One region of the Streptomyces sp. JLBJ103 genome, then DNA from elsewhere that is predicted to be linked to it. Evidence: riboswitches for the same ligand, from Rfam matches in the RefSeq annotation. Region 1 holds a riboswitch; the other holds the start of a gene.

Region 1 (3,185 bases):
GTATCCGGCCCGAAGTGATCTTCGCGGGTCTGGTCGGAGCGATCCTCTGGAACCTGGTGACCTGGCTCGCCGGGCTGCCGTCCAGTTCCTCGCACGCCCTCTTCGGCGGTCTGATCGGCGCCACCGTGGCCTCGGTCGGCATCGACGGGGTCAACGGGGACGCGATCGTCATGAAGGTCCTCATCCCGGCCGTCGCCGCTCCGCTGGTGGCGGGTATCGCCACGGTGGCCGCGACCCGGCTCACCTACCGGCTCGGCCGCGGCCGCGCCCCTGAGGACACCGCGAAGGGCTACCGGGCCGGACAGATCGCCTCGGCCGCCCTGGTCTCCCTCGCCCACGGCACCAACGACGCGCAGAAGACGATGGGTGTGATCACCCTGGCGCTGGTGACCGGCGGTGTGATCGCGCCGGACTCCGACCCGCCGATGTGGGTCATCGTCTCGGCGGGTCTGGCCATCGCGCTCGGCACCTACCTGGGCGGCTGGCGGATCATCCGCACCATGGGCAAGGGCATCACCGACATCCAGCCGCCGCAGGGCTTCGCCGCCCAGACCGGCGCGGCGACCGTCATCCTCGCCTCCTCGCACATCGGCTTCGCGCTCTCCACCACCCAGGTCTGCTCCGGCGCCGTCATGGGCGCGGGGCTCGGCCGCAAGGGCGGTGTGGTGCGCTGGTCGACCGCGGGCCGCATGGTCATCGCCTGGGTGCTGACCCTGCCCGCCGCGGGTCTGATCGCGGCCGGGGCCGCGCTCCTGGCCGACCAGGGCAACTGGGGTGTCACGGCGGTGGCCGTGCTCGCCATCGCGGCCTGCGGAGTGATCTGGGTGCTGTCCCGCCGCAAGCCGGTGGACCACAGCAACGTCAACGAGGTCGGCACCGCCGAGCCGGTGGGTGTGGTCACCGCCGCCCTCCAGTCGGTGGCCCCGCCGCCGGTGGGTGCCACCGCCGGACCGGGCAGCGGCACCGACACCACCGCCGACAGCGCCACCACCGACAGCACGACCGACCAGCCGAAGGCCGTCGCCACGGCCGGCTCTGCCGCCCCCGTGGCGTCGAGCAGCACCAGCAGCTAAAGGGAGCAACTCAATGAGCATCGACTGGGCGGCACTCGGCCAGGTCTTCGGCGTCAGCCTCGCGGTGACGGTCGGCGTGGTGGGCGTCTTCACCCTGGGCATCGTCGGTACGTCCCGCAAGGAGCTCGAGTCCGCGGGCGCGGGCGCGGCCACCGGTGGCGTCACGGCGCAGGGCGGCGCGTCGGCCCTCGCCCGCTCCGGCGCGTACGCCTGTTTCGCGCTGTGCGCCGCGGTGGTGGCGTACGGCATCTATCTGATCGTCGCCTGAGGGCCCCTCGGCAACTTCAGGGACGCCTGACGGCACCACGGCCGCCGGGCGGGAGACGCTGACCGGCGTTTCCCGCCCGGCGGCCGTGTGCCATGCGCTCCGCGCGGGCCCCATGTGGGCCTCGGCACACTCGTGCGTCGCAGGTCACGGGTGAGTTGACGGCCCTTCGCGGCCCATGGTGGACTTCCGGAGCCAAACGGCGGCAGCAGAGGAAGCCGGTGCGAATCCGGCGCGGTCCCGCCACTGTCACCGGGGAGCGCTCTCCCATCGCCTGCACGGGGTCACGGCTCGTCAGTACGGCTGGTTCGTACACAGAGCTGGAAGACCGGGAGAACCGCGGATCCGGGAGCCAGGAGACTCTCACCGCCGGTCACGTCGAGCCAGGGCGCGGACCCTGAGTGAGGACACCGCCATGCCCGGCACCGCCACGCCGCCAGCCCCACCGCTGCACAGCCCCCTCGGTGAACGCACCACGGGGGAACCCCTCGGCCGAGGCACGACGGCGGGCTGACGGATGCGTGCCGATCACGCCTCGTTCGCGTGCGGCGCCGCTCTCGGCTTCCTCTGCGACCTCGCCACGGGTGACCCCCGCCGCGGCCATCCGGTGGCCGCGTTCGGGCGGGCCGCCCTGGCCGCCGAGCGGGTGCTGTGGCGCGACCACCGCGGTTACGGGGCTCTGCACACCGCGCTGTGCGCGGGCGGCGCCGCCGCCGGTGCCGCCCTGCTGACGCGCGCCGTACGGGCCGTGGCGGGGCGCCGCCGCGCCGATATCGCCCTGACCGCGGCCGCCACCTGGGCGGTGCTGGGCGGTACGACGCTGGGGCGCGAGGCGCGGGCCATCGGCGGCGCGCTGACCGCCGGGGATGTGGCGACCGCGCGGGAGCGCCTGCCGCATCTGTGCGGACGCGATCCCCAGGCGCTGGACGCGCAGGCCATCGCCCGCGCGGTGGTGGAGTCGGTCGCGGAGAACACCTCCGACGCCGTCGTGGGTGCCCTGGTGTGGGGGGCCGTGGGCGGCGTGCCGGGGCTTGTCGCCTTCCGGGCCGTCAACACCCTGGACGCCATGGTGGGCCACAAGTCGCCGCGCTACCGGCGGTTCGGCTGGGCCGCGGCCCGGCTGGACGATGTGGCGGGCTGGCCCGGGGCGCGGCTGACGGCCGCTCTGGCGACCGTGGTGGGTCCCGATCCGCGCGGTGCCCGGCGCGCCTGGCGGCGGGACGGACGGCGCCATCCGAGCCCCAACGCGGGGCCGGTGGAGGCGTCGTTCGCGGGCGCCCTCGGGGTGCGTCTTGGCGGCACCCTCGCGTACGCCGGGCGGGTCGAGCACCGGCCGGTGCTGGGCGGCGGCGGACGGCCGGTGCGCGCCGCCGACATCAACCGCGCGGTGCGGCTGTCACGGCGGGTGGGCGCACTGGCCCTGGTGACGTCGGTGACGGCACGGCTGGTGGTGGGCAGGGTTCTGTCCGACAGGGGCGGGGCCACGGGCGGGCCGGAGAAGCGGAGAGGGAGCGGATGAGCGGGACAGGGGGCGGGCTGCTCGTCGCCGGGACGACCTCGGACGCGGGCAAGAGCGTGGTCACGGCGGGCATCTGCCGGTGGCTGACCCGCAAGGGCGTGAGCGTGGCGCCGTTCAAGGCGCAGAACATGTCGCTCAACTCCTTCGTCACCCGGGACGGGGCGGAGATCGGGCGGGCCCAGGCCATGCAGGCGGCCGCCGCGCGAGTGGAGCCCAGCGCGCTGATGAACCCGGTGCTGCTGAAGCCGGGCAGCGACCGCAGCAGCCAGGTGGTGCTGCTGGGCAAGCCGGTGGGCGAGATGAGCGCCCGCGGGTACCACGCGGAGCG
Region 2 (3,185 bases), 3.6 Mb from region 1:
CCACCGGCCGCCAGCGGGAGTTGGAGGCACCGGCCTCTTCCGTGGGGTAGAAGTTGATGTCCACCACGCGGTCGAGGAAGGTCACGGCGGTACGGACGGTCGCGTCCAGGCGCTCCCAGTCCATGTGACCGTCCTCGCCCAGGTGCGCGGCGAGGTTGACCGACCCCAGGTTGCACACGGCGGTCTCGCCGTCGTCGGTGACCTCCAGGATCTCGGTGCAGAGGTTGGAGGAGTGGACGACCTTGCCGGGTTCGGCGGTCTGGTTGGCGGTGCGGTTGGCGGCGTCCTTGAACGTCATCCAGCCGTTGCCGGTCTGCGCCAGGGTGCGCATCATCCGGGCGTACAGCTGGCGTGCCGGGACCTGCTTGACCGCGCGGCCCTCGGCCTCGGCCGTGCGGTAGGCGGCGTCGAACTCCTCGCCCCACAGGTCCACCAGCTGCGGCGCGTCGGCCGGGGAGAACAGCGACCAGTCGGCATCCGCCTCGACCCGGCGCATGAACTCGTCCGGGATCCAGTGGGCGATGTTGAGGTTGTGGGTGCGGCGGGCTTCCTCACCGGTGTTGTCCCGCAGCTCCAGGAACTCCTCGATGTCCGCGTGCCAGGTCTCCAGGTAGACACAGGCCGCGCCCTTGCGCCGGCCGCCCTGGTTGACGGCGGCCACCGAGGCGTCCAGCGTGCGCAGGAACGGCACGATGCCGTTGGAGTGCCCGTTGGTGCCCCGGATCAGCGAACCGCGGGCGCGGATACGGGAGTACGAGAGCCCGATGCCGCCCGCGTGCTTCGACAGCCGCGCGACCTGGTGGTAGCGGTTGTAGATGGAGTCCAGCTCGTCCAGCGGGGAGTCCAGCAGATAGCACGAGGACATCTGCGGGTGCCGGGTGCCGGAGTTGAACAGCGTGGGGGAGCTGGGCAGGTACGACAGGGTGCTGGTGAGCCGGTACAGCTCGGCGACCTCGTCCACGGCCCGCTCGCTGAGGTCCTCGGCCAGTCCGCAGGCGACCCGGAGCAGGAAGTGCTGCGGGGTCTCGATCACCTGACGGGAGGTCGGGTGGCGCAGCAGATAGCGGCTGTGCAGGGTGCGCAGTCCGAAGTAGCCGAAGCGGTTGTCGGCGCCGTCCGCCAGCGCCCGGTCCACCAGCGCGTCCAGCCGCGCGGCGTGGGCGGTGACGAACTCGGCGGTGGAGTCGGCGATCAGGCCCTCGCGGTGGCCCACCGCGACCGAGGCCGAGAAGGAGACCGCGCCCTGCCCGGCCGCCTCCTGGGTGATCGCCAGGGCCAGCAGCCGCGCGGCGAGCCGGGAGTACTCCGGCTCCTCCGCGATCAGCCCGGCCGCCGCCTCGGTCGCCAGGGTGCGCAACTCCGCCTCGTCCGAGCCGGGATGGCGGCCGCGCAGGGCGGCGGCCGCGACCTTGCCGGGGTCGGTGGCGGGCAGATCGGCGGTGAGCCCGGTGAGGGTCCGCAGCAGCGCGGTCCCGGGCGCGTCGGCCTCTGCCGGGGAAGCCGCTGCCTCTGAAACCGGGTCGGCGGGCGCGATGGTCACTGAAGTGTTCTCCCTCGCTCGGCTGGGGGCCAGGAGGGAGGGGCGATGGCCGCGTACGGGCATGACGAATCCGCACTACCGTACGAACGCACCCCGCACAGCGTCCAACGGCCCAACCCGCGAGGCCCGGACGTGTATCAGACGGCCGTCGGCAGGTCATCGGACTCACGGGTACGCATATGCGCACACGTACACCGTTGCGGGACAGTTCCGGATTCCCACCGGATTCCCCTGCGTCGACAGCGAGGACGAGCATACATCTTGTGTTGACCGACGCACGCGCCCCCACATCTTGTGTCGCCAGCGGGGGAGTTTCCCACGTATGTGCTATTGCGGGACGGCCTCGGGCCCGCTGTTCCGGGGCCTTCTCCCGCCATCCGGCGCGGGCTCGGGCAAGCCGGGAACGGTAGTCGGCATAGCCGCGGTCGAAGGTCTCACGGCGGTCGGGATCCGGTACGACGGTCGGTCAGCCTGGCGTGCAGGCTCACCACCTCGCTGCGGTCGTGGAGTTCGTCCAGGCCGACCGGTTCGACGCCGTCCGCGCGGGTGGTCGCCGGGTCCGTTCAGGGGTCCGCGACCAGCACCCGGGTTCTCCGGCGGCGAGAACGTGCAGAAGGGGCTGCCTTCGGCGATACATCACATCGACGATGTTAGATTTAACATCCCAGACTTGATCAGACAATGGCCGATGCGTGGGAGGCGCCCGGATGACCACCCAACTGCTGCTGGTACGCCACGGCGAGACCGTCTGGCACGCGGAGAACCGCTATGCCGGGATCTCGGACGTGGCCCTCACCGGGCGGGGTCACCGCCAGGCCGAGGCGCTCGCCCGCTGGGCCGCGGAGCGCGGGGTGGACGCGGTGGCCTGCTCCCCGCTGAGCCGCGCCCGGCTCACCGCGGCCCCCGCGGCGCAGGCGCTGGGCCTGGTCCCCGAGGTCGTCGAGGAGCTGCGCGAGGTCGACTTCGGCTGGGGCGAGGGCCGCACCATCGCCGAGATGGAGGCCGAGGACCCGGCCGCGGTACGGGCGTTCCGGCAGGACGCCGAGACCGGCGCCTTCCCCGGCTCGGAACCACCCGGCGCGGCAGGGCGGCGCGCCGCCGCCGCGCTGCGCGCCCTCGCCGCCGCGCACCCGGGCCGCACGGTGCTCGTCGTCGCCCACAACACCCTGCTGCGCACCGCGCTGTGCGCGCTGCTCGGCATCCGCCCCGGCCGCTACCGCGAGGTCTTCCCCCGGCTGGACAACGCGGCGGTGACCGAGATCGAGCTGACCGGGGACCGTACGGCGCTGCGCTCCCTGAACGTCCCTACCGGGCACGGCCCCGGGGGCGGCACGGAAGAATCCCCGGCATGACCTCCACCGGCAACCCCGGCGGCTCCGCCCGCTCCCAGGACGCCCGCAGGCAGACCATCACCGAGTACGTGCTCGAACGCTCCACCGCCACCGCCGCGGAGCTGGCCGAGCTGACGGGCGTCAGTCTGATGACGGTTCACCGGGACCTCGACGAACTGGCCCGGCTCGGGGTGGTGCGGAAGTTCCGGGGCGGGGTCTCGGCGCTGCCCTCGTCGGTCTTCGAGTCCAGCCTGGACTACCGGATGGGCGTCAACCGGGCCGAGAAGGAGGCGGTCGCGGCCGCCGCCGTGGAG

What was found. Region 1 has a riboswitch for cobalamin ahead of AC4BEG_RS27030 (cobalamin biosynthesis protein). Riboswitches for the same ligand answer to the same signal wherever they lie in the genome.
Region 2: linked by a shared signal. The riboswitch ahead of AC4BEG_RS11020 (ribonucleoside-diphosphate reductase subunit alpha) and the one ahead of AC4BEG_RS27030 (cobalamin biosynthesis protein) in region 1 are both predicted to bind cobalamin.

What each region holds. Positions count from the first base shown of each region.
Region 1 covers NZ_CM177089.1:6,116,576-6,119,760, reverse strand. Annotated here, with positions in the region: gene AC4BEG_RS27040 (inorganic phosphate transporter) at 1-1,073, shown strand, start outside; gene AC4BEG_RS27035 (hypothetical protein) at 1,087-1,341, shown strand; cobalamin riboswitch at 1,550-1,701, shown strand; gene AC4BEG_RS27030 (cobalamin biosynthesis protein) at 1,856-2,857, shown strand; gene AC4BEG_RS27025 (cobyric acid synthase) at 2,854-3,185, shown strand, end outside.
Region 2 covers NZ_CM177089.1:2,556,538-2,559,722, reverse strand. Annotated here, with positions in the region: gene AC4BEG_RS11020 (ribonucleoside-diphosphate reductase subunit alpha) at 1-1,540, opposite strand, end outside; cobalamin riboswitch at 1,683-1,820, opposite strand; gene AC4BEG_RS11015 (histidine phosphatase family protein) at 2,248-2,892, shown strand; gene AC4BEG_RS11010 (DeoR/GlpR family DNA-binding transcription regulator) at 2,889-3,185, shown strand, end outside.